Regions from separate parts of the Brevibacillus sp. FSL K6-6036 genome, predicted to be linked through region 2. Evidence: riboswitches for the same ligand, from Rfam matches in the RefSeq annotation. Region 2 holds a riboswitch; the other holds the start of a gene.

Region 1 (15,166 bases), 1.0 Mb from region 2:
AGGTCCATCCAAAAGTCGGTCTACCTTAAATTTGTCCGGCAGATCGAAGGTAAAAGTGTCGCCACCCTTATAGGTGTGCCCCTCCGGAAGATGCCAGTCGAAGATGATCTTTACCATTGATCCCTGATCAGGACGAATCTCGGTAATGTTATTACCTTCCTCATCCTTCATCACCACTTTTGTTATGATGTTCTCTGGTGATTTTTCGGGCTCTACAGGTGGTGCTGGGGGCGGTGGTGGCGGTGGCGGGTCTGGCACCGGATTCGTTCCGGTTCCTGGATTTTCCGTGCCTGGCTGCGGATTCTCCGTGCCTGGCTGCGGATTCTCCGTACCTGGCTGCGGATTCTCCGTGCCCGGCTGCGGATTCTCCGTGCCCGGCACTGGATTCTCCGCACCCGGCTCTGGATTCTCCGCACCCGGCTCCGGATTCTCCCCACCCGGCACTGGATTCTCCGCACCCGGCTCTGGATTCTCCGCACCCGGCTCTGGATTCTCCCCACCCGGCTCTGGATTCTCCCCACCCGGCTCTGGATTCTCCGCACCTGGCTCTGGATTCTCCGCGCCTGGTTCTTGATCCGTTCCCGGCTCGGACACCTCGCCACTTGTTGGGGCACCTTCTTCACTGGTGATTCCTGCGTTCATCGGTACTTCATTGGCACTGACAAACGCGGATGGCAAGAAGAGATTCACCAGCAAAGCGAATACTAAGTAAACAGATAAAAGCTTCTTTCGCTGCCACATCTTAACTACGTTCACCTCGCATGTTTAAATTGGCAAGGTCGTACGACTCTAGCAGCGATTACCCATATGAAGTTTTGATAATGCTGCCAGTCCCCTTTTCGCCGGGGAAGAAGAATATGACACCTTGCACAATCCTGAGAGCATGTTTTTTTCGTTGCTTCCTCCTCTCCATTGTTCTTTATTTGTAAGTGTCTAAAGCTGTTCTTTCTTGGTGGCGACTTACATCAAAATTTGTATGGTTTTGGCTGTTAAGCCACAAAACACACTATAAAAGATCACTCTGAATTTATTCTGAATAGGAGAAAACGAAAAGCCGCCCGCCTCTTTTATGAGAGGGAGCGGCTTCTGAGCAGTTCCTGCATCGTGTCCTAATACTGCTTTTCTATGACATATTCACTTTTATTCTTGATCATGGCCGGCTTTTTCGTTCCCTTTACCATAATCGAATCATATGTTGTATCGACCGTAATCCATTCGTTCGTCTCTTTCAAGTAAATCTCATTCCAGGCATGGTATTGCGGGATGTCGTTTTTCCGTCCCATCACCAGCTTGGCAGGAATCCCCTGGCTGCGCAGCATGGCGGCAAACAGCGATGCGTAATCGTAACAGATGCCTTGCCCTGCAGTCAATGTCGCATCTACCGAAGGGATGTATTCACTCGTAACTTGATTGGCTTTTGGGTAATCGTACTGGACGTTTTGGATCACATAATTGTAGATAGCTTGTACCTTTTCCTTGTCGGTCTTCAAGCCCTTGGTCAGCTCTCTGGCTTTTGCGGTCGCATTCGTCTTGTCGTTCCAGTAGATCATCTGGATCGGTTGCAGGAAAACGGCCTGCGGGCTTGATGCCGTCAGGTTCACTTCCTTGCTTTCTATCGAACGGTATTTATTGTTCGCAACGTGTTGCAGGAGTGTAATCGTATATTTGCCATCTCCTAGCTGTAGTGGGAAACGGTTGTTGTCTTTTACGCTATAATAGAAGTTCTGGTTGTCTTTCGTGATTTTTACTTTTTCATTGACTGGCTGTGCCGAATGATGGTGTTGAACTTTGACGATTCCATTATTGAGCTCGCTTACATCAATAAAGGAAGGAGCGGAGCTCGCCCACGCAGTCGCTGGAGCCGCCAGCAAACACATGCCTACCACTGTCATCGAAAGTCGTCGAAAAAACACAAAAAAACTCCCCTTTCGGTAGCTGGCTGCCATCTTGCATACACAAGGAAGGCCCTATAGCTTTGCGTCTCTAATTTTCATTAGATTTGCCATTATCGTTTGAAAGTTTTAAAATCAAATATACTAAAAAAATAATAGCATAACTTTACTAGAAAAGGGAGCCTCATCCTATCTTTTCTTGAAAAATATCAATCACTCTGTCATTTTTCCCCTAATAATCAGTCGGTGTGTCGGATTGTGCATCGGATGGCAGGTGATGAGCGTAATCTCCTTATCTTTTCCGTTCCCTTCCAAAACCCACACCTCTTCGGGCTTTACATACAATTTTTCTGTAACGGTATAGGAAAATTTGCTCTTGCCGTTGTCAACCTCGATCTTGTCTCCTGCAGCCATCTCATCCAATCGATTGAAATTTCGACCGTATGTAAAGTTTCTGTGTCCAGCGATGGCATAATTGCCGACTTCCCCGGCCCTCCCGGTGTTTTCGATGCTCGCAACCGTCGTTTTCATATTGTTATCTGATGCACCGTGCAAAATGGGCAGCATTAGACCAATCTTTTCAATCGTCAAAATACCTTCCATATTCTTATAGCTGCCAAAGTCCGGTGCCGGCTTTTTCCCGTTCTCCTTCTCGGTCGCAGCATCGGCACTTTCTATCGCTGTCTCGCTATCTTCTGTTGAGGAAGGAATTGCCGGTGCAGGATTTGATCCAGCGGCCTCTTCCCCATTGGAAATATTCTGCAAACTGTTTTGCCATTCCTCGACAAGCTTTTGCTGCCGGTAGTCCTGATACTCTTCAGCCAGTGTTGGATAGCTCAGCACAACGATTCCGGCCACGATCAGAAGCATTGATAACAGTCTCATTTTCATGGTTTGCCCGTCCCTGTCCGTTTTAGGTTTGATCCCCTTTTTTCCATTGTTCATACCACTCCGTCAGTTCCTTGCTGGGAGCAACATCGAATTCCTCTCTCAGCTTGGTCGAGATCAGCTTGAACTGCTTGCTCACCTCGCCTTGGTGGTTCAACATGGCGTATATCTTCATTAAATAGAAGTAGCCCTCTTCCATTACTGGAAACTTTTCACGTATCTTTTGATAAATCAAAATCGCCTCGGTATATTGTTCAACCGATACGTAATATTCAGCAATTTGCTTGACATGGTTCAACCAGAGCAACCGCAAGCGCTCCTGCTCGTACTCTGCCCACAAATACGGATGCTCCTCCAGAAAATCGCCTGTGTACTTGGCCATGATAGACAAGTGCTGTTCCAATGTCTCTTCTGTAACTTTGGGAGCATCTCGCACCAAGGCTTCCCATTCCTCAACATCCAGCTTCACATCTCCCCACACCAGTCGATACCCTTCATCCTTGTATTTAATCTCCAAATCGAAGCCAATGCTCTTAATCATTTTCCGAATCTGATAAATGGCCGTATGCAGCTGTGTCCTCGACCGGACTGAATCGTAATCAGGCCAGAGCAAATCTATCAAAACCTGCTTGCTCACTGTCTTATCCCGATAGTGTACCAGATACGCAAACAGCTCCTGCCCCTTCAGTGTTTTCCAGGGAAGATATTGTTCGTTGCCTTGTTGATCGAGATAATGCAAGCTTTGCAAGCAGCAGAGTGTCATATGTTTTTGGCTGCTGTAGCTGACCGAGGTCTTCCCGGCGGATTCTGCCACCCGTTGCAGGGTCACAGCCAATCTGCCCTGATGGACAGGCTTCAACAAATAGTCGAGTGCGTTCATTTCAAAGGCTTTCACGGCATACTCTTGAAAGGCGGTAACGAAAACAATGTGAAGTTGCGGCTGAATGTTCAACAAGTGCTCAGCCAATTCAAATCCATCCATATCGATCATCTGAATATCCAGGAACGCTACATCCAGTTTTTCTTGCTTCGCGGCCTCCAATGCGGCATGCGGATCTTGAAAAGACCCCATCAAGTGAATGGGAGTGTTCGCGTTCTGTTCCTTCAGGAGCTTTTCCATTCTTCTCAATGCAAGCCTCTCATCGTCTACGATAATCGCTTTCAAGCATATCTCTCCTATTTTGCTTCAGCTGTAACTATTTTTGGGACAACAGCCGCTAACAACTCTCCCATATTATTGTAGCAATAGGTCAATGAGATGTCCAAGCTGTATAAACCATTTTGGCGGTTGCTGGCTAAGGGGGATAAATGCTGCCGATCAAAACCAAGACACAAAAAAGCTACCGACCATGCAACAAGTCAGTAGCTTTTCCCGTCATTCGTCCCATTCAACGTAAATGCCTGAGATATCGCCGATATGTAAATCATGAATGATAACCCTGATAACCGGCTTCCCTTCGCTGGTCAACACATAGCCTCCCCAATCTTTGCCGCCATCCGCCTTGTACCCGGCGATATCGATTCCAAATATGCTTGCAATCAGCGGCTTAGTCACTGAGATCGCTTCTTCTTTCGAGTTTATTTTATATCGGTCCGTTACGTGGTCAACCTTGTATATTCGGGAGGATTTCGCACCGATCCGGACAGTATACCGCTCATTTTCATTCTTGAGTGTCCACACTTCTTCTACTTTACCCGAACGTTTATTGGCATGCGAAAATGAGAAGCTCTGCTTGCCCGTTAGGAGCATGAGCGCTTTTTGGGCCTGATACACATACTTTTTATCCACATCATCCAGCTTGTAATCCAGGGAGTAATTGGTCACTCTGTTTGTATTCACATCGACGCTGACGTATTGTTGATTTTCTAAATAAAATGACAGGTCTGTTCCTTCATCGCTTTTAAAGAAACGGGCTTGTTGAAAAACGACTTGTTGATTGGCCTCTTTGAATGCCTTTTGGGCGGTATCGACATATTTTTGATAACTCGTCGGCAACTCATTGACCGCACACTCTACCAAGATGGTACGAACTTTTGTCGTATTCGGGTAAAATGTCACAATGGCCTCTCGATCCGCTTTCCGGATAATATCGTAATCTCCATCTTTCTCAAACTCATCAAAGAGAATTTCCTTGTTGATTCCTGCCGATTTAATTGCCTTTTGGGCAGCCTCAACATAGGCCGGGTCGATAGAAGCATGACTCGCCGATGTTTCTACCGGAGTAGAGAATGGTTTCATCCAGATAACGAAAAACACCGCTGCGCATGCGACAAGCCCGTTCGCCACCCATACGTATTTTGCTCGCTTTTGCTGCTTGCTGATCTTTCTTCGCTCTTCGCGAATGTTCTCCAACATCACTTGTTTTCGCTCCCAAGAAAGTTTTTGATCAGGAAAACTCCTTAAATCCTCCCAGATTCTCTGTTCATCTCGTGACGGCATTTTTCATCGCCTCCATAACAGAAACTTGCCTGCTGCTCTGAACAGCTTTCATCGCCCGATGCATAGTGAGATTCACTTTGGCTTCGCTCCATCCCAATATCTCCGCAGTCTCCTTGCTGGACAATCCCTTGATCCCGCGCAATATCAACACATCTCTGTAAGAGGGTTTCAACTGATTGATGATGTCGTAGAGCATGCGCTTGTTCTCGCTCAACTCTAAAGACTCTTCGGGTGTCTTGTCCCGGGAAATAAGATGCTGCAGGAATGTTTCCGGCAGCAAGCTGATCAGTTTTTTTCTGCGCCTCTCATCAATGGCCGCATTTCTGGCAATGGCAAACAGCCATGTTTTCGGGTTTGCAATCTCTGTTTGCTGAGGTGATTTCAGGGCGCGAATAAAGGTCTCTTGTACAAGATCGTCTATATCCGTGCGTCCGGTATAGTAAACGAGAAAGCGATAAATATCGCTGCTGTATGCCAGAAACCATTGCTCGATACGTGCGCCGACATTATCATCCAACTGGGTTCCACCTCCTTGTCACTGTATAGACGGAGGGCCTTCCGACTATCTTTCACTTTTATCGTAAATTTTTTTGGCTTTTCCTATTGCTGAGTTTTTCTTAGCTTCTTTTCAACAGCTTCCTGTTTATATGGCAATAGCAATGACACTGACAGACGATAAAGCTATTGCAACAAAAAAGACACCTGCCCGAATCATAAGCCCCCCAATCGCAAGACCTGTGTTCAACAATTGGAGACCTGTTCATTCGAGTGGTATCTTCTGGATTTTGGTATACGATAAGATCGATGTGAACCGCGTCTATAGATATTTTATCCGTAGAATGCACTGCTGGGTGTACGGGACCGTACGCTTGCCTTCAATTCGGCCAACCCGACTTTTTGGACCTCGTACCGAATGTCCGCTCCTTCCTCTCGCTCTACCGCTGCCGAAACCATATACCCTTCCAAAGGTGCACATGTATAATAGGAAAACGGCTGCTCGTCGACTCTGCCCCGGGCAAGCGGCACGGAAAAAGACAGAGGCGGCAGCGAGAAGCCTTTCCCAAGCGCCTTCATCACTGCTTCCTTTCTCGTCCAAACCTGATAAAATGCCTCTCGCTTCATGGAAGGTGTCTCTTGCTGCTCGACGTAGGCTATTTCCTCTGGCACGAAAACAGTCCGCATTACTTCAAAACAGCAATCCTTTTTGACCGCTTCGACGTCGATCCCCGTCTTCTCGATCTCGGAAAAGGCGCATACCAGCATTCTACCTGAATGGGACAAATTAAAAAACAACGGTCGCTTGATGCTACCCGCCACGTGGCGGCTGTCCAGGAACAACTTCCCGTACTCATTTTTGATAAACCTGACTTCTTCCGGGAGGACTCCCCTTTTTTGTCCGATCATGCTCTTGAGCAGCATCCGTCCAAGCAAAAACTCTACTTTTTTGAAATCGACGAGATATCTCTCATACACCGTTCTTTCTTCTTGGTCCAGTACTTCCAAACAGCTCTTCAGATGTGCAGGCTGCATTTCTTCATCGACATGAAGCCAATAGATTTCAACCCTCTTTTCCATTGGTTCCCGACTTCCTTCACGATAGTTTGCATGTAGAAACGTTCTTTATCTGAAACGGCTTTGCCTCCTTAACCCGGCAATTATCCGCATCCATGAAAAAAAGGGGGAGGCCCCCCTTCTTTCTGCGATCATTTTGACAATTGTGCGCCCTTTTGCTTTTCAATAAAGGCCACAATGCTGTTAATCGTTTTAAACGTGTCTGTATTGACAGCACCAATGTCCAGATCATATTCCTTTTTGATCAGATTGATGAACATCAGAACATCCATGGAATCAAGGCCATAGGGCGAGTCGGGACCAAACAATGGCTGATCATCCTTCACTTCTTCCAAAGAAACGTTCAATTTATATGTTTCCAAAAATTTTTCTCTTACCGTTTGTTTAATCATAACCCATTCTCCTTTACTCGTTTTTTGTATATTGCAAACATAGTGAACCCCATAAAAATCCGGCGCCAATGGCGGATATCACCAGATAATCCCCTGGTTTAATGGCTTTTTCCTCCAAAGATTTATGCAGAGCGGAAAAAATGGAAGCAGCCCCCGTATTTCCATAGTCCTGAATGGTTACGGTCGTTTTCTCCATCGGCACGTCCAATGCCGCCATCGTTTTCTTGATGATATTCAGGTTGGCTTGATGCAGAATAAAGTGATCAATATCCGATACTTGCAATCCGGCCTTATGCACGGCATTTTTAATCGAAAGGGGCAAGTTTCGGGTGGCCGTCTTCCAGACCTCTCTGCCGTTCATCCTGATAAAATGGCTGGTTTTGAGGTCTGCTCCCTCTGGCATCCGTGCAGTACCTCCGCCGTGCAGGGTGACTGCCAGATTTAAATAGGAATCTAGATCCCATGCCAGCAATCCGCTGCCTTCACCTGTTTTTTGAAGGAGGATCGCTCCGGCAGCGTCCCCAAAAAACGTCTTGGTAATCCGGTCCGTCGGATCGATGTATCGCGACAGGACTTCTGCCCCGATAACCAGCACATTGTTGATGAACTGATTCTGCAAAAGATGGGAAGCAAAGAGGATGGAGTAAATGCCTCCTGCACAAGCTCCCTGCGTTAAATCAAAGGGAATCGCGTTTTTTGCACCTATTTTTTCCTTGACGATCAGCGCGGTAGAAGGAATCTGTTGATCCGGAGTCGTGGTACACAGGACAATCGCATCGATATCCTCACTAGTAATGCCTGCATCACTTATCGCATCTAAGCTGGCATGGACGCACATATCAGATGTGGCCATATCGCTTTGCAAGTACCTGCGCTCGCGAATCCCGGTTTTATCCTGAATCCATTCGTCAGTCGTGTCCAAGGTTCGCGTGAGCATTTCGTTTGTCACAATGTCTTCTGGTACGTAAAAGCCTGATCCTTGAATGCTAAAGGAAGTAGCCAGCCCACTTTGGTTGACAGTGGATGGCTTCGTTAACGTTCCCGTCTTCATTCACACCAGCTCCTTTGCGGGAAAATCCCCATGTAGTCTTTTTATGGGATCGGGTACGTCATCAAGCGACACAATCGCTTCGATCACGACGATTTGATTTTTCTCATACGCTTCCAGAGCTTGCACAACAACATGTGTGATCTCTTCGCTTTTTTGCAGCGGTATCACTGTCAAATGTGGATGAAGAGTGTCGATCATCTGCAAGGTCTGGTTTAAAAATCGGGGGTTCCCCTGTCTTCCCGTATTGATATGCTGGAATTCAAGCCACCCGTACCCGCCGTTTTTCAACACGACATAGATGAGTGGAATCTGGTACGTTAACGCTGTTGGCAGATCGCTTCGGAACAGGTTGAATGCGCCATCTCCTACGAATGCAACGACAGTCTGCCGCGGCTTGGCCTTGGCTACCCCGATGGCGGCAGATGCCCCAAAGCCCAGGCTTGTCTGTTCACTCGGGACAAAAGCATTTTGCTCTTTGCCAAGCCCGAGATACGGAAAGAAATAAGACCACATGTCCTGCAACCCGTTTTCATGCACATAGATGCTGTTGGAAGGAAGGCGGGCTTGCAGTTCATCGAGAATATCCGCGATTCTCAACCGGGAGGAATCTCGCTGCCTTTCCGCCTTTTCCAAAAACATGTCTCGCTTGCAGCCCTCTATCTCCGCTCGCCATTGGCGATTAGCCGGCTGCTCCCGAACTTGCGCGAGGAGCTCATTTGCGACTGCTTCCACATCACCAACCATGTACATGCTGCTGTAGTCCAGATGAAAATGCTCTTCGTTTAGATTCACTTGAATGCTGTCTATGGCCTGGAGCTTCTCCTCCCAGCCAAACAGAGCCGTTTCCTCCAGCTTGCTGCCCATGGCAATCACCAGATCCGCCTCGTGCAATAGCGTTTTGACACGCCGGTGCAGATACAGCCCCGCCAGCCCGCAAAAGAGCGGATGTTCTTCATCAAAACTGCCTCTGCCTGAAGCAGTGACAAGAACCAGAGCTCCCAATCGTTCGGCGAGTGCTTCCAGGACGCCGCGGGTTTTGATCCGTTTGCATCCTCCGCCCAGCAATAACACCGGCTTTTTGGCAAGCATGATCTTTTCGCAAGCCCGCTTGATGCCAGATGGTTCTGGCAACGGCCTTAAGACAGAAAGAGGAAAAAAGTTCAGCTTTGCCTCATCAAGCAGCTGGCTGCCAATATCTTCGGGAATCTCGACGTATACCGGACCGGGTGTTCCTTGTTCAGCCATAAATATCGCTTTTCGCAAGACCCATCCGATCGCGTCTTTGTTCTCCAAGCGATAACTCCATTTCACCAGTGGGGAAACGAACGCCATTTGGTCTGCTTCTTGAAATGCTTTTTGGTTTCCATAGGAGCGCGTTGGAGTGCCTGATGAAATGATCAACAGCGGGCAGCTTTGGGAGTTTGCCTCCAACAAGCCTGTGATCGCGTTGGAAACGGCAGGGCCTTTTCCCACGATGCAAACGCCCGTTTTTTGCGAGGCTAATGCGTAGCCTGTCGCCATAAACACGGCGTTGCGCTGATCCTTGGCAACCAAAAATTCAATCCCGCAATCCTCGATGGCATTCATCATGTAAAGCTCGTCATTGGGAAGCCCAAACACCAATTCCACTCCATACGCTCGCAGTCCCTGCGCTATTGCGTCGTATACACTGATTTGGTTCATTGGTCACCTCGTTGCCAATATTCATGCAAGATTTGCGAAATCAAAATGGGTTTAATGATCAATTCCCCCTGGTAGTACACAAAGTTGGCCATGGGACCGTAGCCTCCGAAGGGAGCGTTGCCATTTTCAATATCAAACAGTGTTTCATTGACGGAAACGGTATGTTTTTTCCGAAGAAGCTCAATGATCGGGCTGTCTGATCGGCCGTAGAAGGTAGCCCCCAATGCTCTTTCCACAAAATACTCCTGGGTTACGATCCGTTTTACATCCTCTTCCTCGCTATAGATGACTACATTAAATACCGGCGAAAAAAACTCGAGGATTTTCAATTTCTCTGCAATTGTGCTTACGAGAACTGTCGGCTGAATGATCCTATCCCGGTAATCGATCCTCCCCCCGTACACAATATTTTCGCTGTATTGGGTCAGATGCTGACCTACCATTTCCAGCGTTCCGGTATAGTGTATGGGACCGTATGCCGCGTCCTTGTCCACATTGCTGCCGTATTTGAGCGCGTCCAGCTTCTCTGTCAATAAAGACAGAAACGAATCCTTTATGGTTTCCGGAACATAAATGACATCCGGTCCCATGCAGTCTTGTCCTGTGTTGTACAAACGGGCTTGGATGAGATCGTGAACCGCTTTTTCCAATTCAGCCGTTTCGGATATGATAAAAGGATTGATTCCCTGACCAAAAAAGATAAACATTTGCGTTTTGGCCAATTGGAATTTGATGCTTTCCGCATTTTGATACGTACCGGTAAACACGACGACATCTGCATGCAAGACGGACGCTTTCATATATTCTCTGTGGGAGAGTTCCAATAGTTTCAATGGCAACTGGTGTATGTTTTGCAGCAAATGATGAAGTTTCCTTACTTGGGGAAGCACCGAAGCAGAACTCCGAAATTCAATACTCTCGGTATACAGCGAGGGAATCAGCAAATACAAAACGTAAGAATACAGAATAACATTTGAAGGCATAAATACGGACATTCGATTGATGAGGGGAGGCCGATTGTTGTGCACCTCGTTGAAGGCATTTTTCAAAGCCCCCAATGATGCTTGAATCTCCAGTTCCGCCGTCTGGTACGTCGAGATTTCCGTCAGGATCTCTCTGATCATTTCCGGATTGGACTCGATGAAATGAATGCAGCGGATGATCGCTTCTCTGCGCTGGCCAAGCGGGATAGACAGCTCCAGGTCTACTGTTGTACCATGCACTTCCCTTCCTCCTCTCTAGCGTTCTTCCATTGAATTGCCTGATTTTGCAATGCCACAAAATCAACCTTTCCGTTTGGACGATAGGGAAAAGCGGGCAAAAACATGATTTTGTCCGGTTTTAAAATAGATCCGAGTGCCTCATTGATCGCATTCTCGATCTGCTGCGTAAATGGTTGCCGGGTTTCAACGAAAAGGATCATGTATGCGCCCTTTTTCTCATCCTGAAGAGATACAACTCTCGCCCGCAGCTTCAGTTCATTCTCCAGCCTGGTCTCGATATGCGCCGGGTAGATGACATAGCCTTTGCGGACAATTTCATTTCCCTTTCTCCCCAAAACATGCAGATTTCCGCGTTCATCCAGGTATCCCAAATCGTTGGTTTTGAACCAACCATCGGCCAACACTTCTTCCGTCTTTTCAGACAAATGAAGATACTCTTTCATGACGCCTGGACTATTGACATAGATTTCGCCTGTTTCCCCTGATGGAAGCTCATTTCCCCTGTTGTCCACTACTTTGATCTTCACGCTGGGCAGCGGTTTTCCGCAGCCATCCCGATAATCTCCCGTGTTTAGAGCGACATTGCCGACTTCGGACAAACCATATCCGTCCAGCAACGGCTGTTTTATCAAGTCGTAAAAGCTTACAGCCAATTCCTCGGATAGCGGCGCCCCGCCCACACACCACATGCGAACCGCGGAATCCCTTACTTTTGCACACAGCTTTTCCCGCTTTTTGCACATTTGGGTCAGCATATAATAGGTCGAAGGAATGCCGTCTACAACGGTAACTCCTCTTTCCGTTACTGCTTTCAGAACGGTGCGGATGTTTTTGTAATTGCATAAAATCAAGTCGCATCCCGCAAACCACCAGATGAAAACGATCGACAATCCGTAAAAATGCGTAAACGGGATAAGGGGCAGCAGCACGTCCTCGCTTTTGTATTTCATGACTTCCATGCTTTCCTCCAGGTTGGAAAGAAAAGAATGGCCGGACTTTACAATCCCCTTTGGCTTGCCGGTCGAACCGGACGTATAAAGGATGAGGGCATCTTCTCTTGTTGACCAAGTCGAAAATGACAGTTCGCTGGCTGGATTCCCTCCCCCGTCTCTCACGATTTCCGAAAGCAGAAACGTCCTGATCGGATCCGATAGCAGCAAAGGACGGTCGGAAATGCATATTCGACTCTCTGAATCCAGGGCAATTTCATTGATTTCCCGCGCATCTGCCATACAATCAACCAAAGCAATGGAGCAGCCTATTTCAACCAGGGCGAAAAAGGCGACTAAAAATTCATAGGAGTTCTCGGCTGTGACGATTACCCTGTCCTCATCAGTGATATGACTGCCTCTCAATTGGGCGACACAGCTTTGTACATCCCCCAAAAACCTTTCCTTTGAGCAGCTTGTCTCATCCGACTTTATAATATGAGCCATGGATTGCACCTCATGAAATTCCCACCTGATGCATGACGGTGTCAGGCGATATTCCAATCGTTTCAAATTCGTATTTCAACAACTGTGTAAACAAATTCCGTGGACCAACCACATACGCGGTCTCGATATGCTCTTGCTTCATGGATTTGCTGACGAGATCCCACCTGACGGGATGGTCGTAGCCATCCAGAAGCATTTGCTTCAGCTCTTCGGATTGTTTGTAAATATGTCCGTCAACATCGGAAATAATAGGGACTTGCAGCGGCTTGAAGACAACCTGGCTATAGAATTTGTCCCGCAGCTGGTGCTTGAGCTCCGTCAGCAATCGGCTGTGAATGGGCTGTTTCATCGTATGTAACGAAAAGCACTTGCTTCTTTGATTGATGACTTCCTTTAGAGATTGGACAACGCTTTTCTCGCCACATAAGCAAACGACTTTTTCCAGATGCCCGACCAACTCCAGCTCCATTCCCTTTGCTTGGAAGTCGTTTATTAACTCCTCCGTCTCCTCAAGGGACAAATTGAAAATAAAATGAGTGTGATACTCCGCATCCATTTGCTGGAAGTAGGTTTTTGAATGTTTTGCGCTTTCGTGTGTCAGCCACAAACATTCCCCAAAGGTCAAGCCGCCTGACTGAACGGCAACGGACATGCCGCCAAAACTTGCTCCAATCGAATAATCCGGGTGCAAACCGTATCGTTCGTAAAAATAATCGAGCAAAGCAATCGAGTTCGCCAAAAAGGCGGATTCAATCACTTCGTGCTGGTCTTCTGTCGCCTCTCGAAACGCCTCGGCCAAGGAGTACCCGATGATGTCGCTTGCTTCTTGGAAACGCTTTTTCGCAAACGGGTTTGTTTCAATAAAATCCTTCACTTCTTCATAGCTTGAAGGAGCTAGACCGGGCAATACCAATCCAATCATGTACGGGCCTCCTTACTTCTGCTTTGCTGTCAGGGCTGCTTCAACATCATGACTGTCCAGCAGCTTCTGAACGGCAAATGGTATATCCGTGAATCCCAAAGATTTGTGAATAAAGTTTCCGGGACCGAGCATGATTACTTTTTCCACACCCTTACTCCACAATTGCTGCAGGCATTTATACCAGCAGACACTGTTGGTATATTGCTCTGTCAGTTCGGTTGCCAGGCCGGCAGCATCGGAAATTTCCTCGGCATTCACATTGCTGATCAAGGGAACGTCGGGAGAGCGGAAGGTAATATGCGGCAGCACCTCTTTTTCCATACGCATCCTGACGTTTTGAAGAAGTGAGCAATGTCCAGGCGGGCCATACGGAATCGTGACACCCAGACCACCGTAAGGACTTATTTTTTGGTGAAGCAGCTCCAAGCTCTCCTGATCACCGTTCACGATCATTTGCGTGGCGTTTACCGTCACACAGGGCTCGACAAATCTGCCCATCGCTGTAAGCTCTTGGATCGATTGCTCCAGAATAGCGATATCAATGTTGTAGAAGAAGTAGACGCCGTATCGCTTGTCAGGAAACTCCTCTTCCTCCATTTCACACATCCTTTTCAGCATGCGAAGCGTTTCCGGGAAGGGCAATCCCCCTGCGCAATGAATAGCCGTTACTTGACCCAGGCTTGGACCGAGGAAGTACGCCGGCTGCCCGATCTCCTCCCGCAGCAATTCAAACAGAGCCGTGCTGATTGTGACGATGCTGGGCCTGGCAATCACGCCGAAATTCGTCATCGCTTCACTCTCAAAAAAGAATTTGGCGGCAAGATCGACTCCCATAATTTCGCTTGCCTCTTCAAACTTGGCCCTTACGCTGGGAAAGCTCTCGTAAAGGTCCAAAAAGCTCCCCTGCTTCAATTTCACCAAAGGCGGAAAGATCAGTGCCGTTTTCATTGTTTCTCACGCTCCTTCTTTACATAAAGCCTCCATCGACGACTAGCGTTTGCCCAGTTATATAGCTGGCCTTGTCCGATGCTAGAAAGGAAACCGCCTCTGCTACTTCTTTGGCAGTTCCCAGCCTTCCCATGGCAATGCGCTTCCTGAAATTGTTCATCTGGTCTTCAGGAATGCGATCCACCATGCCTGTATCTTCCGTATAGCCGGGAGCAACCGCATTCACTCTCACGTTGTACGGGGCGTACTCTTTCCCCAATGAACGCGTCAGCCCGACAACCCCTGCTTTACTCGCGCTATACGCGCTTAAACGATCCACCCCGATCAAGCCAGCGACCGATGCGATGTTGACGATTGCTCCTTTTTGTTCCAGCAGCATGTGAAAAGAAACGGCGTGGATGCAATTGATGGTCCCCATGACATTGATCTGGACGATTTCCTCCCATTTTTCGAGAGGATTGCTCGGAATCAGCGCCCCTCCGTAGCTGACTCCCGCGTTGTTTACAAGAACGTCTATTCTTCCAAATTGCCCAATGATTTCTTTCACGGCATCCTGTACTTGCTGTCTGTCAATTACGTCGAGTTTGACGAATGAAACTGCCTCATTGCCGGTTTTCGCCTTAATCTCTTCAACTGCTTGGGCAGCTTCCTCCAATGAACTCCTGTATCCCAAGATGACCTGATCTCCGGACTCGGCGAAATGCTCTGCAATCGCCTTG
Region 2 (15,166 bases):
GCCGCCTTGGGTGATGCCTTCTACCTGCTCTAGCTGGTATTCCATGCCGGGCAAGAGACGCCCGACCGTACCCGGCTTGTTGGCCAGCGGCGTGTTCAGCGAGAGGATCGGGGATGTCTCTGTCGCACCGTAGCCTTCGAAAATGCGTACCCCGAATTTGTCCATCCACATCTGCCGTACATCAGGCTTCAGCTTTTCCGCTCCGGCGAAAATATAGCGGAGCGAGTAGAAGTTGTACGGATGAGCATATTTGCCGTAGCCGGCGAGGAATGTCGATGTCCCGAACATGAGCGTGATGTTCTGGTCGTAGCACAGCTCAGAGATGACCTTGTAATGAAGCGGACTCGGATACAGATAGGCCGGAATGCCCGCGATGACTGGCAGCATCGAACCCGCCGTCAGGCCAAAGCTGTGGAACATCGGCAGCGCGTTTAAAATCTTGTCCTGGTTCGTCAGATCGATCACGCTTTTTACCTGCATGATGTTGGCGTACAGGTTGGTATGCGTCAGGACGACGCCCTTCGGCTTGCTTTCGCTGCCGGAGGTAAACAGGATCAGCTCGTTTGTCTCAGCCTTTGACCGCTTGCCGGTCAGGTAGGAGACCAGGGCGGAAAGCTTGTTGCCTGTCGTAGCGGACGCCTTGACATCCTCCAGGTAAACGATGTGTACGCGCCCTTCCAGTCCGTCAATCAGATGCTGCAGCTTTCCTTTTTCAATAAACACGCGGGAGGTCAATACTGTTTTGATCCCGGCCGTTTCGCAGCAATCCAGAAGCGAGCGGATGCCGAGCGAGAAATTCAGGATCGCCGGGGTCACGCCGATCCGGAACAGGGCAAACAGTGTAACCAGATGCCCGACGGATGTCGGCAGGAGCACACCTACCGTCCGCTCGCCTTTCAACAGGTTCTGCATTTTGTCGCCGAGCAGATAGCTGCCGATGAAAAGCGTCCGGTAGTTGATGGATGATGTCATGTCTTTGGCGATGACGAGCTTTTTGCCGTGAATCCTGGAAGCCTCCAGTGCTTCGTTGAACATGTTTACATTCTGTTTCATCCGAGCCTGGAACAGCTCGCGCTGCATCGTGCGCAGGATCAGGTCGCTTCCGGCTGCCTTTTGCTCCCGCATCGAGACGTTTTCCTTTTTATGCATCGTAAATGGAGTGCCGACCGTGATGTCTACCTTCGGGAACCAGACGATGCGCAGCTTGCCTTTCAGATACGAGAATACGGAGCGCTCGAGGCCCTGGATGATGACCGGGTAAACGGTAGCGCCGGTTCGCATCGCCAGATAGCCTACGCCGCTGTAGATCTTCATCAGGCCGCCGGTTGTCGTGATGCGGCCTTCCGGGAAGATTACCAGCGAATCGCCGTTTTTGACGACGCGGATCATATGGCGAATGGAATAAGGATTCATCGGGTCAACGGTGATATGTTTTCGGAAACGCAGGAAAAGTGAAAACTTTTTTGCGATCTCTGTATTGGCTACAAAGGTCGTGTTGGATGGAAGGCAGAAGGACAGGAGCACCGCATCCAACAAAGAGACGTGATTGGGAATGATGATGCCCGGCTGGGAGAGATCCAGCTTGCCAAGGCCATGGACACGCGGGCGAAACCAGAGCATCAGAAGCCATTTGATAAAGGTATAAATGAGAACCATCTGAACCACACCTTTTCTTGTGATAAGGACCGGTCTTGTTAGTTCTCATTCTACGCGGCGCCAGAAGTAAAAAAAGTACCAACTTTCATTGGTACCTGGTCATAAGACTACCGGATAAGGCTGTGAGGAGCTGGAAAGCCGCTCAAAACAGCTTTTTTTGTTTGGCCTTGGCCGCCGCTTCCTTGCTCGTTTTGACGCCCATTTTTTTCAGGATGCGGTTGATGTGGTTTTTGATCGTGCGCTTGGTGATGTGCAGGGTCTGCTCAATCTGGGATTGCGTCTGGCCCTGGTGGATGAGCTGCAGGATGTCCTTTTCCGCCGGGGACAGCAGCTTCTGGTCCTCGCCGCTTTTCAGCCGCATGAATTCGTTTCGAAGCGCGGCGGCGGCGGTGGGATGGATGGCGGACTGGCGCTGATAGGCGGCGCGGATCGCATCGGGTATTTCCTTGAAATTGGACTTGCTGATGTAATTGACGACCGCCGCGGCGGAGAAGGATTCGACGATGACCTCCTCTGCCGTCAGCGAGGTGAGCATGATGATGGCCAGCTCGCGGCCCATCTCCGTCAGCGCCAGCGCGGTTTCGATCCCGTCGAGATTGTTCTCGGTCAGGTTGATGTCCATCAGCACGACGTCGGCTTCGCCGTCCTGAAACCAGGCGAGCGCATCGTTCTTGGCGGCGGCCTCGCCGACGATGGAGAGATCGGCCTCCTTGCTGATGAAATCAATCAATCCCTTTCGCCACACAGGGTCGTCCTCCACGATATAGACGCGGATTTGTTCCATGGGTCTCCCTCCTTTTCACAGGTGCTTTCTTTATTCGACTGACTCCACCCGCTGGTGCGGGAAGTACAAGAAGACATTTGTTCCCTCGTCCTTGACGCTGTAAATTTCCAGGGTGCCCTGGTGTTTTTGCATCACGTTGTAGCAGTAGGAAAGCCCGAGCCCGAAGTTTGTCCCCGTCTTCTTGGTCGAGAAGAAGGGATCGAGTACATGCGGAAGGTTTTCCTTGGCGATCCCTACGCCGGTGTCGGCTACGGCGATGACGAGGTGTTTCTTGGATAAAAACAGGTGCAGCGTTAGCGTGCCGCCCTGCTTCATCGCCTCCAGGGCGTTCATGGTCAGGTTGATCAAAATCTCGCGTACCTGCACAGGATCGCAGCGAAGCAGCCACTGGTCGTCCAGCTCTGTCCGGATATCCACCTGCTGTTGTTCCGCGAGGGGGCGCAAATTTTGCAGGACGTGCTCGATCAAGGCGGCGGGCTGAATCGTTTCCTCGCGCAGGGCAATGTCCCGAAGCTGCCCTTGGATGCGATTGACCATATCGAGCAGGTGAGAAGTGGACTGCTTGATCACTTGTATATCTTCCTGCAGGGCAGGCTGGTTGGTTTTCTCCGCATAATCCTGCATCCGTTCCGTGTAGAGCGAGATTTTTCCCACTTCGTTTTTGATGGTGTGGTTAATGATTTGCGCCCCTGACGTCATCGCCCGGAGTGTGCTGTCCAGACGACGTTTTTCCACGCGCCATTTGACTCCGAGAAAGCCGTACTTGACACTGATCACCAAAATCAGAAGAAACTGAATTCCGACGATCAGACTGTTGTACCTCCAGGCTTCATAGTGGTTTTGCGTCCGCATCACGTAAATGGTAATAAACACCAGAAGCACCGGGAAAATGACGAGAATATTGGTAAACAGCCTGCTCTGTTTCACGAGCGGGTCTTTTTCCTTTTTGTACAGCAAGATGAGGATCAGACTGGCGGCGATAAAATACGGAATCACCCATGCCACCATCAGCCAGTAGTCAAACTGCAGCACCGGGTAGATCGGTGTGATGAGCAGCATGATCAGGGGCGGGAGCAGAGCCGCATACTGGAGAATGGTCTTGGTCTTTTGCCGCAGAAAATCTCCGGAGTGTACGGCGAACATGAGAAACGCGTAAGGCAAGCCCACCTGACAGATAAAGGACGAGACCCTGCTGGCCATGAGCAGCGCGGCGGACAGGGCAGCGGAAAGCGGAAACGAGTCCTTTACGAGCGGCAGGAGCGTCTCGTCGAATACGGCGGACAAGAACCCGCATCCTCCGACGAATGCGGTGGCGCTGGCCCAGCGTGTAGACGTGTTTTTCGGATCCGTGTACAAGACAAAGGCCCCGAAGGCCCATATGGCCAATAAGATGAGAACCATCATGGCGGCTTTTCTCCTGTCATTTGTATAGATTCCATTATACCGTACCGGAGCGGCAGGCGCCTTATTGGCAAGGTTCTCTTTTGCGGAAACTTTTGCTTCGCCCCGTCCAAAATCAAGCGGAAACAAGCATGGCTGACAGAGAAAAGGAAAAGCGCCGGCAAAACGCTTCAAGCTTTCTGATGGACAAATAAAAACAGGCCCCTTTTTCTACATGATAAGTAGAGAAAGGAGCCTTTTCCTTTGCTTCGTGCTTCTCTATTTTTTTACCGGATCTTTCGGAACAAGCTCAAAAATCTCATGCGACTCCATCGTGTCGATGAACCGGGAAAGCCAGTCGTAGTAAGCCAGTGCGTTGTCTATGCGGGTGATGCTTCTCTCCACGCGCGCCTTTAAATCTTCGGAAAGCTCTTCGTTCTGGAGCAGGGATTGGAGCTCCAGCCGGGACTTTTTCATCGCATGCACATTTTGCTCGGAAGCAGCTCTCCATTTCAAGGAGAAGAAATCAATAAAGGTCTGGTGCCAATCCAGATTGACCTCGTAGTGATCCTTCCGTGTGCCTTTTTTCCAGATTTTGTCCACCATCTGCAAATCCATCAAGGTGCGGACACCTGTGCTCATGCTCGTTTTGCTCATGCCGAGCGCTTCGCCCATCTCGTCCAAGGTCATGGCTTTATCCTGAAACAGCATTGTGCCATACAACAGACCAGTAGACATCGTAATCCCATACAGCTCCATGTTCTTGGCTAGTGTCTCGATGACCCGTTCCTGGGCCTTATTCAATTTTTCTTCATGTTTGTCTTCCATTTTGAAAAGAGCAGCTCCTCTGGTCAATTTACCTGTTAACGATTGTACTAATGAAGTTTACGAAAGTAAATAAACGAATCTTACCGTATATGCTAGATATACTGAGAATACGGAACAAAAAGTACGTAAAGTTTTTTCTGAACAAAGATTACGCTCGAATATGGCCCCTTACCAAATTTGTGGAAACAAAGGGCCGACCGATACAATAAGAGGGTCAGATTCGTGCGAACAATTTATTCGGAGGTGACGTTATGCCAAAAATCAAGGTAGAGCAGTTGACGAAAGTATTCGGGCGTCAGCCGCAGCGCGCCCTTCCTCTTGTAAAGCAGGGTAAAACCAAGCAGGAGATTTTGAAGGAAACCGGTCTGACCGTCGGGGTCAACCAGGCCAGCTTTGAAGTAGAGGCGGGCGAAATCTTTGTCATTATGGGATTGTCCGGGAGCGGGAAGTCGACGCTGGTGCGGCTGTTGAACCGGCTGATTGAGCCTACAGAGGGAAAAGTTCTGATTGACCATGCGGATATCGTGCAGATGAACGAACAGCAGCTGCAAGAGGTCAGAAGAAAAAAACTGGGTATGGTCTTTCAAAAGTTTGCCCTTTTCCCCCACCGGACCGTATTGGAGAACGTAGAGTTCGGTTTGGAAATACAGAATATTCCAAAATCTGAGCGCGAGCCGAAAGCGCGTGAAGCTCTGTCGCTTGTCGGGCTGGCCGGCTGGGAAGACAGCTACCCGGATCAGTTGAGCGGCGGGATGCAGCAGCGGGTGGGACTCGCCAGAGCGCTGGCAAACGATCCGGATGTGCTGTTGATGGACGAAGCGTTCAGTGCGCTTGATCCGCTCATTCGCAAAGACATGCAGGATGAGCTTCTGGAATTGCAGGCGACGATGCAAAAGACGATTATCTTTATTACGCACGATCTGGATGAGGCGCTGAAGATCGGGGACCGGATCGCGCTGATGAAGGACGGGGCGATCGTTCAGATCGGAACGCCGGAAGAAATTCTGACCAATCCGGCCAATGAGTACGTGGAGAAATTCGTGGAAGACGTGGACCGCTCCAAGGTTCTTTCTGCCGAGCACGTGATGAAGCGGGCCCAAACGATTACGCTAGACAAGGGGCCGCGGGTCGCCCTGCAGCTTATGAGAGACAGCGGCGTCTCCAGCCTGTATGTGGTGGACCGCAAAAAAACGCTGCTTGGCGTAGTGACGGCCGATGCGGTGAATACGGCCAAGCAGGAGTCCTTGACGTTGGAGTCTGTGATGCGAAAAGAGATTCCGACGGTCTCGCCAAAGACATTGCTTCACGAGCTGTTTGACCTGGTCGCTTTTTCAGACATTCCGGTAGCAGTAGTCGGGGAACAAAACCGCCTGCTCGGTGTTGTCGTGAAGGGCAGCGTGTTGGGAGGTCTGGCAGGGAAGGTAAATCCGGAAGTGGGCAGCACTCCCCATGCCGATCAGACTGCCGCTGCGATGGAAGGTGCGAATAGCGGTGAGAATGCAGGGACGAATGCGATGAATCCTGCAAGCTTGAATGCAAGCGCGAATACGCGTGTGAATATCGGTGTGAACAAAAGCGAAAACAAGCAGGCTGCCGCGGACGTGAAAACGGATGAGGAGCATGCTTTCGCGGAAGAAAGGCAGGTGAAGTAGGATGGGAGAGCTTTTTCCTAAGTTGCCGGTAGACCGTTGGATAGAAAATGTGGTTGATTTTTTGGATGATCATCTGGGCATCGTCTTTGACATGATTACGACAGTGATCGGCGGTCTTGTCGATTTGTTTGCCCTGTTGTTTTCGGGGTTGCCGTCGTGGCTTTTGATCATCGTCCTGGTGCTGCTCGCTTATCGTGCAGGAAAATGGCCAATCGCCCTGTTCTCGTTTATCGGACTTCTTCTGATCGAAAATCTGGGGTATTGGGAGCACGCCATGGATACCCTGGCATTGGTTATGACTGCTGGTCTTATCTCTGTCATTATCGGTATTCCTGTCGGGATTTGGTGTGCGCGAACGGATAGCGTCCGCAATGTTGTGACGCCTGTTCTGGATTTCATGCAAACGATGCCGGCGTTTGTCTACCTGATTCCGGCGATCTTCTTCTTTGGTCTGGGCAAAGTGCCCGGGGTCATCGCCTCCGTTATTTTTGCGATGCCGCCGACGATCCGGCTGACCAATCTGGGGATCAGACAAGTGCCAGCCGAGCTGATCGAGGCTTCGGATGCATTCGGCTCCACGGCGTGGCAAAAGCTGGTGAAAGTACAGATGCCGCTTGCCAGACCAACCGTTATGGCAGGTATCAACCAAAGCATCATGCTCGCGCTGTCCATGGTCGTGATCGCGTCGATGATTGGTGCCAAAGGACTCGGGGCGGACGTGTACCGCGCCGTTACCCAGATCAAGATCGGTGCAGGCTTCGAAGCCGGTCTGGCAATCGTCATCATGGCCATTTTATTGGATAGGATCACCCAAAGCATGGGGAAAAAGAAAAACGCCTAGGAGGGGTCTTCATGAAAAAGAGATGGAGCACAGGAATCGCAGCCGTATTGGGAATTAGCTTGCTGATGGCAGGCTGCTCGGGAGCGCCATCCGCGGAGCTGCCAAAAGATAGCCAGGGCGGCCAGTCCGCAGAAGGTTCAACCGGCGGTTCCGGCGGTGTCGGAGCCCAGGTCGACTACAAAATCATCGGGATCGATCCGGGTGCTGGCATTATGAAAGCGGCAGAAAAAGCCATCGAGGAATACGACCTGAAGGATTGGGAGCTGGTCGAGGGCTCCGGTGCCGCGATGACCGCCGCTTTGACACAGGCGTACAAGGACAAAAAGCCAATCATCATCACAGGCTGGACACCGCACTGGAAGTTCTCCAAGTATGAGCTGAAATACTTGAAGGACCCGAAAGGCGTGTTCGGAGCAGGTGAAGAGATCCATACGGTTGTGCGTAAAGGGTTGAAGGAGGATCAGCCAAGCGCGTATGCTTTCCTCGACAATTTCCATTGGACGACCGAGGACATGGAAAAAGTGATGCTGGACATTGCAGACGGGAAAAAGCCCGAGGAAGCAGCAGCCGAATGGGTGAAAAACAACGAAGAAAAGGTAAACAAGTGGGTTGAGGGCATTCAGCCTGCGGACGGCAAGAAGATTTCCCTGGCGTATGTAGCGTGGGATTCGGAAATTGCCAGCACGAATGTCGTCAAGACCGTTCTGGAACAAAAGCTGAAGTACCAGGTCGAGCTGAGCCAGGTGGAAGCAGGTCCGATGTGGGCTGGCGTAGCCAATGGCGATGTGGACGGAATGGTAGCGGCATGGCTGCCGACCACTCACGCCGATTACTATGAAAAGCTGGGTAAAGACGTCGAAGACCTGGGCGCGAATCTGGAAGGAACCAAGGTTGGACTCGTCGTTCCTGCTTATATGGACATCGACTCGATTGAGGATTTGAAGAAGTAAGGACAAATCCGGTGAGAAAAGGCTAGGTAAGCGAGCAAGTAGGGAAGCGGATAAGCAAATAAGTTAGCGGGTAAGCAAGTAAGAGTGAGCAAGTAAGTGAGTAAGTAAGCAAACAAAGATGCAAGCAAGGTATCTAAAAGAAAGACAGCCCTGTTCCCGATTCATTCGGGTGCAGGGCTGTACTTTTTTGTATTTATAGACCTGGAAGCTGCAGAGGTGAGGAAGCTAAGGAACACGGAACACGACCTACCCGGGTTACTTCGGAAACGCGACCGTGACCTTGAAGTAGTCTCCGTCGATCTCAATCTCGAGACGTCCTCTCTGGAGCTCTACGATGCTTTTGGCAATCGCCAGACCGAGGCCGGAGCCTTCGGTATGCCGTGATTTGTCACCCCGTTTGAACCTCTCGAACAGTTCTTCGGCATCGAAGTCGATCTCGTAGGCGGAGACGTTTTTCATGGTGAGGATGACTTCTGCGTTTTGCTCGGACAGGGAGACGTACACGCGCGTATTCGGCATGGAATACTTCAGCGCATTGACGATCAGGTTTTCCAGTACTCTCCACGTTTTGTTGCCATCCAGCTTGGCAAACATCTGCTGCTGCTCGACCTGCACGCGGAAGGTGAGCGAGGACTCCTCGATCTTGTCACTGAACTCCGCCAGGGCCTGATTCAAAAGCGAAGCCACGTTGACGTTCTCCACCTGCAGCTCTACCGCTCCGCTGGCCATCTTGGATGCCTCGAACAGATCGTCGATCAGCACCTTCAGCCGCTGGGTCTTTCTGTCCAGCACCTCGATATAGCTTGCGACCTCTTCAGGCTTCAGATTTTCCCCTTTTAAGAGATTGACATAGTTGACGATAGAGGTGAGCGGCGTTTTCAAGTCGTGGGAGACGTTGGTGATCAGCTCCGACTTGAGCCGTTCGCTTTTTATCTGGCCTTCGACGGATTCCTTGAAGCCTTGCTTGATATTGTTCAGGTTGTCGGCCAGGCGGGACAGGTTTCCTTTTCCTTTGCCTGTCGCGATGATCTGGTGGTCCAGATTTCCGGCTGCCATCTCTTCGGCACCGCGGAAGATTTTGTTCATCAGGCTGATTCTCCTGAGAATGTACGGAAGCACGATAGTGAGGTAAAACAGGCAGTAAGCTCCTGAAACCAACAGGAAGAGCTCTTCGCGACGATCAAGGGAAATGAGAGCGACCAATGCGCTCACGGGAAAGGCAAGCGACAGGCCAACCATCAGGATGAGCTTGACCAAGATGTTTCGATTGGCCAATACATCCGTGAGCAGTTCACGGTATTTGACAAACCAGCTTTTCTGCCATTGCCGCTGCCACAGCTCTCGGTCCCGTAGCATCCGAGCGGCCTCTATCAAGCAGAGCGTAACGTAGGCTGCGGCGAACGATTCCAGCCCGAGGATAATGAGCTGCTCGGGACGAAGAGGCAGCGAAAAAAACGAGACGGAGATGGCCAGCACAACCGCGCAGAAGACGGCAAAGAACAGCACGAAGATTCGCAGGTCAACGGGAATGCGCCGCAGCAAGAAGAGCGAGCCTTCGACAAAGGAGAGCTCGGCTGCGCGCTTGCGCAAATACAGGAACAGTCCGACCGCAGCTACAGCGGTGATGACGAGCAGGGCGCATTCCTTGAACAGCCTTTCGCGGATCGCCGCATAATACTGCGCGTTGGAGTGGATCAGGCTGTATCCTTCCACATTTTTCGGGACGTAGATGATCCCTTCCCAGTGATTGGTTTGAAAAAAGTGATTGATCCAACGGAAGCTGTTATCCGTTTCGTTGTCGCTGTTAGGAAAGCGGATGGAATAGACAGAGTTGGATTTCAGTTCTTCCACCGAAGGAGGGGTCGGTACATTGGTGTACACCTCGTCCCTGTTCTTGTTCACGATGTAGTAGCGGAATGACCCGCTCCGCAAAGCGATGCTATCCTCCAGATCCCTGTATTCCTGGTCCTTTGCGGCAACGGCTTGCTTCACCGCTTGCCGGAACGATTCTTCCTGAGACTGGCGTATCTTTTGCAGTTCCTGGTCTCTTGCCTGTTCCAGCTTGGGGACATTCGCCGCTTTTCCGGAAGCCTCGGCTTCCGCGATCAGTGAAGCGTAATGCTGGTTGATTTCTTCCATTTGCCCCGCAGAGCTGCTCGCGAAATCGCTCTTGAGCTGCTCGTATTGATCTTCTCCGAGCTTCTCCATATCTGTTTTGTCGGGATACCCCCGGTAGTTGAAATGAAGCCTTTTGACCATGTCGATAAACTGGCTGAGCTCCTCCTGGAAGCCATTTGTCTTGTAGTAGCGGTCCTGTTGAAGGTAATCGGTCCGCAAAGCGATGTCCGCCGACGCCAGGAAAGAAAGAGAGGTCATACACAGGAACAGCAGGGAAACCAGAATCAGCCCCAGCTTATTTTTCGATTTTGTATCCAATTCCCCATACCACCTTTAAATATTTCGGTTCCTTCGGGTTGATCTCGATCTTTTCCCTGATTCTTCTCACATGTACAGCCACCGTATTTTCGGCGTTCATGTACGGTTCCTTCCAGACCAGCTCGTATATTTCTTCAATGGAGAAGACACGGCCCTTGTTTTTCATCAGCAGCTCGAGGATTTTGTACTCCGTAGGGGTCAGGCGAACCTCCTCGTCATCGACAAAAACCGTCTTGGAGGTCGTGTTGAGGACTAGCCCCCTGACGTGAATTTCGTCTTCGCCCGCAACATACGTCCCCAGATGGGTATAGCGCCGCAGCTGCGATTTGACCCGCGCTACCAGCTCCATCGGGTTAAACGGCTTCGTTACATAGTCGTCCGCTCCGACGTTAAGCCCGAGGATTTTGTCCGTATCCTCCGATTTTGCCGACAGCATGATGATCGGAATGTTTCGGCTTTCCCGGATGGCAAAGGTCGCTTTGATCCCGTCCATCTGCGGCATCATAATATCCATGATAATGAGGTGCAAATCCTCGCTGTTTAACACTTCCAAAGCTTGAAGTCCGTTCTCCGCTTTGAATACCTTGATGTTTTCGTTCTTGAGATAAATTTCGATCGCGTCGCGGATTTCTGCTTCATCGTCCACGACAAGCACATTATACTTGGACACGCCAGCTTCCCACCTTACGAATCTTTCTTGTGTCTGTTCATTTCCCGAACCGAGGAGATATTTCTATCATACCGGGTACTTTTTACAAAAGGGCTTTGAAAATCCTTACAAAATTCTTACGAAAAGAAATGATAGGCGAAAAAGAAAACAATGACCCGCAAGACAGGGCACCTGGTAAAGTGTCCGGCTTGCGGGTCAAAGCTCAGCATTCGGATCAAAGCTCAGCAATTTTCCGATGATGCTTTTTTATGGCAAACAATGATCGTGCAGAATTGTGCTGCGTTTTTATCAGCCGTAGCTCGCATAGGCGATAATGCCTTCTTCTTCGTCTAGAACGAGTTCCAGTCTGGCCGAATAAGGATCGCGGTGCATGTACGTCTGCAGCCAATAACGGATCGCTTCAATAATGTTGATTTTGATAAAGATCTGCTTGCGGTCGTTGGCGTACACTTCAGCGGAAAAACCGTAGTCCTCGTCCCACATCAGCTCGACGGCAACCTCTTGCGGCTGAATCTGCTTTTTGCTCGCCACATGCATGCAAATGGCGTTTATAATGTCCTGCTCAAGAATTTTTATCGTTTCCATGTATCCCATTCCTGCTTTTTACGCTGGTTTTTAAAGAGCAAGTAAACCTTCCGGATCACAGCGATCAACACGATGACCGCGAGGATGTTGATCATGAATCCGAGGATGGAGCCGAGTACGCCCAAATCGCTGAACAGGCTGCCAAACAGCAATCCTGCCAGACCGCCGACGAGCAGGCCTTTCATGAAACCGCCTTTGCTCGGTGCAGCAGTAGATGTATTTTTTACCGGTGTTGTGGAATTCGTGGTGTTGTTGTTCGTCGTCGCATTTACATTGGAATCCGCTTTGTTCGGCGTCGTTTTTGTAGGAGCGATAGACTTTTTGCCGGATTTGTAGCCTTTGGCATCGGCGTGATCGGTTACAAAGCCAGTTGGAGCCAGTACAAGGACAAACGCAATGACCAACATCAGTAATTTTTTCATTATAGGAAAAGTCATCTCCTTTTTATTTTCCGTCTATATATAAGTCTATGATTATTTTCCGGCTTATTCAACCGGTATTGATAGTAAATGATGATTTGTCACAGATTGTATGATATTTTTTTGTTCGCAAAATAGTCCTCATTTACTACGCTCAATAGGTTATGAGTATGTTATTATAATTTTGCTATAGTATTTTTAACCTAATTAAAAATTCTGAAAAAGGCAAACCCACTGAAAGGCGGGGACGCAAAGCCACGGGTCTAAGGCTGCATAAAAATGCGGCTACGACAGCCGGGTTGCCAGACCGAAGCAAAGAAGCTGTCGGAATGGCAGTCTTCTTTTTTTTGTGCCCAAAAAAGAAGGCAGGTCGTCGCGTGTAGGGGGATAGGGAGGGATCATATCCATGGGAAACAGTCTCAAGCAAAAACTGATTGTGGTGATGAGCATCCTGCTAATTATCAGTTTGATTTCTGTATCTGTTGCGAGTTACTGGAGCTCCTCGAGTATTCTGGAAACGAGCCTTGACAAGGAAGCCGAGCTGAGCGCAAAAAATCTGTCTGAACAGATTGAAACGTTTTTTAACAGCAAAATTATCATTCTCGAAACGATTTCCAAAATGATCTCGGAAGACAACGATCAGGCAAAGGACCTGAAGCTGATTCAGGACGCCCAGAAGCAACACCCGGAGTTTGAAACCTTCTTCTTTTCCTACGACCTGACCGGAAACCGTGTCATCAACTTCAAAGGCGAAGTGACACAGGTTTCCGACAGGGAGCACTTTCAGGCTGCGGGAAAAGGCGAAGGGAAAGTGATCATCTCGGAGCCGGTCGTCTCCAAGCGTACCGGCAACAATATCGTGACGATCATCGTACCGCTGATGAAAAACAACAAGCAGTACGGGTACATGGGGTCTACCATCCCGATCAACGAAATTCAGACAACCGTTTCCGAGGAAACCTTTGGGCAGACAGGCTACGCTTTCCTCGTCAGTCAAAAAGGAACCTATGTCTGGAATCCAAATGAAGAGTTGATCCTGAAGGAGTCTCTGGCTACTACCGATATTCCGCAGCTGCAGGAGGCTTTCCAAGCGATCCAAAGCGGCGGAGAGGGAACGGTTCAGTACGAGGCGGATGGCAAGGAAATGTTCGCATCCTACGCGTCTACTGACCAACACTGGGGGGTATTTATTGCCGCTCCATCTGAAGAGCTGCATGCCCCTATCGCTGAATTGATGGTGAAGCTGTTGATCATCTCCGGTGTCGCTATCGTTCTCGCTATCGCCGTCGTTTATGCCGTGGCAGTCAGCATGGTCCGGCCTATTCAGCGTCTGAACCAGGTGGTGCAGGTGGTGGCGAAGGGCGACTTGACCAATAGCGTGACCGTGCAAGGAAAAGACGAGATCGCCGTGTTGTCCCGCGATTTCAACCAAACGGTGAATCATTTGAAGGACTTGATCCAGGGTGTCTCCCTGTCTTCGGATGAGGTGCTCTCCTTTACCAAGGAAGTATCTGCCGGGATAGATCAAGCGACCCAGGCAGTAAACCGGATCAGCAGCTCTGTTCAACAAATTGCTGACGGCGCCGCAGCGCAGGCTGGCAGTGCGCAGGAAGTCGCGCTTTCGATGAATGATATGGCCGTCGGCATCGTGAAGATTGCGGAGACATCCTCGCGGGTATCGGAATCTGCGCAGGAGGCGGCCAAACAGGCTGAGCAGGGCGCTACGGTGGTAGATCACGCCGTGCAGCAAATGACGAGTATCGGAGAGGGCACTGCCAAGGTGTCGACAGCCATCGAAAAACTGCATGCGCGGTCCCAGGAAATCGAAAGCATTCTTGACACGATCAGCGGGCTGACCTCACAGATCAATCTCCTCGCCTTGAACGCATCGATTGAAGCGGCACGGGCAGGCGAGCATGGCCGCGGCTTCGCGGTTGTAGCGGGTGAAGTGAAGAGTCTGGCGCATCAGTCTGAAGAATCGGCGGCGAAAATCGCTCAGCTGATCCAGGAAATCCAGCAGGATACCGCGGAAGCAGTCGAGGCGATGGATGCCGGGAATAAAAACGTGAAAGACGGTGTTGAGCTGATCGAGGAAGTGCGAGCCATTTTTGATCGCATCATGAGCGCATCGCGCAATGTAGCAGACCACATCCTCGAAGTCTCCGCCGCTTCGGAAGAAATGTCGGCCGGTTCGGAAGAGGTAAGCGCATCGGTGGCAGAAATGCACGCCATCGCCAACCATGCATCCGAGGATGCAAAAAATGTGGCGGAAGCGACACATCAACAACTGCGTACGATTGAAGATATTGCCGAATCCGTCGGCAAGCTGCAAGATGTGGTGGATGAAATGCAGAAGAGGCTTGGGAAATTTACGCTGTAGCCATACGCTGTGGCCATTTTGGATATCAGTAGGAAAAGCCTCCTGCGAAAGGGGGGATGCCTCTGGGAGATAGCAGGAAACATCTGGAAAGTGTTGAGGCAGAAACAAAGACAAAAGCATTGGATCTGGAGGAGAAGAAGATGAAAAACTGGAAAAAACTCATGATGGCAAGTACTGTAGCCGCTGCTTTGCTTGCGACAGGCACAGTCGGCAATGCTTCGGCGATGAGCTCTGTCGCGGCGGCCAATCAAAATGCTGTATACGCGAAAAATACCGATCTGAAACAGGAAAATAAAAAGTTTGAGTCCCGCCTCGATGCGATCATTAAGCGGGGGTACATCCTCATCGGCACACCGGGTGACTACAAACCTTTCACATATTTGAATCCGAAGACTGGCGAGTTTGAAGGTTACGATATCGACGCCATGAAAGAGTTTGCGAAAAGTCTGGGCGTAGAAGCCCGCTTCGTCCAAACCTCCTGGCCGACATTGATGGATGACCTTTTGGCTGACAAATTCGATATCGCTGTTGGCGGCGTTACCCGCAATACCGAAAGACAGAAAAAGGCCCACATGAGCGAAGGCT

The links. Region 2 has a riboswitch for cyclic di-GMP ahead of NST37_RS23920 (methyl-accepting chemotaxis protein). Riboswitches for the same ligand answer to the same signal wherever they lie in the genome.
Region 1: it holds a riboswitch for cyclic di-GMP, as region 2 does, so the genes downstream of both, NST37_RS04105 (transglutaminase-like domain-containing protein) here and NST37_RS23920 (methyl-accepting chemotaxis protein) in region 2, are expected to answer to the same signal.

The regions. Positions count from the first base shown of each region.
Region 1 covers NZ_CP150173.1:774,973-790,138, reverse strand. The annotation lists gene NST37_RS04110 (collagen binding domain-containing protein) at 1-741, opposite strand, end outside; gene NST37_RS04105 (transglutaminase-like domain-containing protein) at 1,110-1,913, opposite strand; cyclic di-GMP riboswitch class I at 1,928-2,014, opposite strand; gene NST37_RS04100 (class D sortase) at 2,106-2,783, opposite strand; gene NST37_RS04095 (response regulator) at 2,806-3,945, opposite strand; gene NST37_RS04090 (hypothetical protein) at 4,156-5,136, opposite strand; gene NST37_RS04085 (RNA polymerase sigma factor) at 5,204-5,737, opposite strand; gene NST37_RS04080 (4'-phosphopantetheinyl transferase superfamily protein) at 6,049-6,795, opposite strand; gene NST37_RS04075 (acyl carrier protein) at 6,924-7,184, opposite strand; gene NST37_RS04070 (ketoacyl-ACP synthase III) at 7,198-8,235, opposite strand; gene NST37_RS04065 (thiamine pyrophosphate-binding protein) at 8,236-9,918, opposite strand; gene NST37_RS04060 (aldehyde dehydrogenase family protein) at 9,915-11,141, opposite strand; gene NST37_RS04055 (class I adenylate-forming enzyme family protein) at 11,123-12,577, opposite strand; gene NST37_RS04050 (hypothetical protein) at 12,588-13,499, opposite strand; gene NST37_RS04045 (ACP S-malonyltransferase) at 13,512-14,447, opposite strand; gene NST37_RS04040 (3-oxoacyl-ACP reductase family protein) at 14,467-15,166, opposite strand, start outside.
Region 2 covers NZ_CP150173.1:4,894,751-4,909,916, reverse strand. The annotation lists gene NST37_RS23975 (AMP-binding protein) at 1-1,656, opposite strand, end outside; gene NST37_RS23970 (response regulator transcription factor) at 1,799-2,440, opposite strand; gene NST37_RS23965 (HAMP domain-containing sensor histidine kinase) at 2,471-3,844, opposite strand; gene NST37_RS23960 (hypothetical protein) at 4,100-4,648, opposite strand; gene proV (glycine betaine/L-proline ABC transporter ATP-binding protein ProV) at 4,900-6,300, shown strand; gene NST37_RS23950 (proline/glycine betaine ABC transporter permease) at 6,302-7,141, shown strand; gene NST37_RS23945 (glycine betaine ABC transporter substrate-binding protein) at 7,153-8,091, shown strand; gene NST37_RS23940 (sensor histidine kinase) at 8,347-10,527, opposite strand; gene NST37_RS23935 (response regulator transcription factor) at 10,505-11,197, opposite strand; gene NST37_RS23930 (YxcD family protein) at 11,486-11,782, opposite strand; gene NST37_RS23925 (hypothetical protein) at 11,770-12,204, opposite strand; cyclic di-GMP riboswitch class I at 12,416-12,508, shown strand; gene NST37_RS23920 (methyl-accepting chemotaxis protein) at 12,608-14,581, shown strand; gene NST37_RS23915 (transporter substrate-binding domain-containing protein) at 14,722-15,166, shown strand, end outside.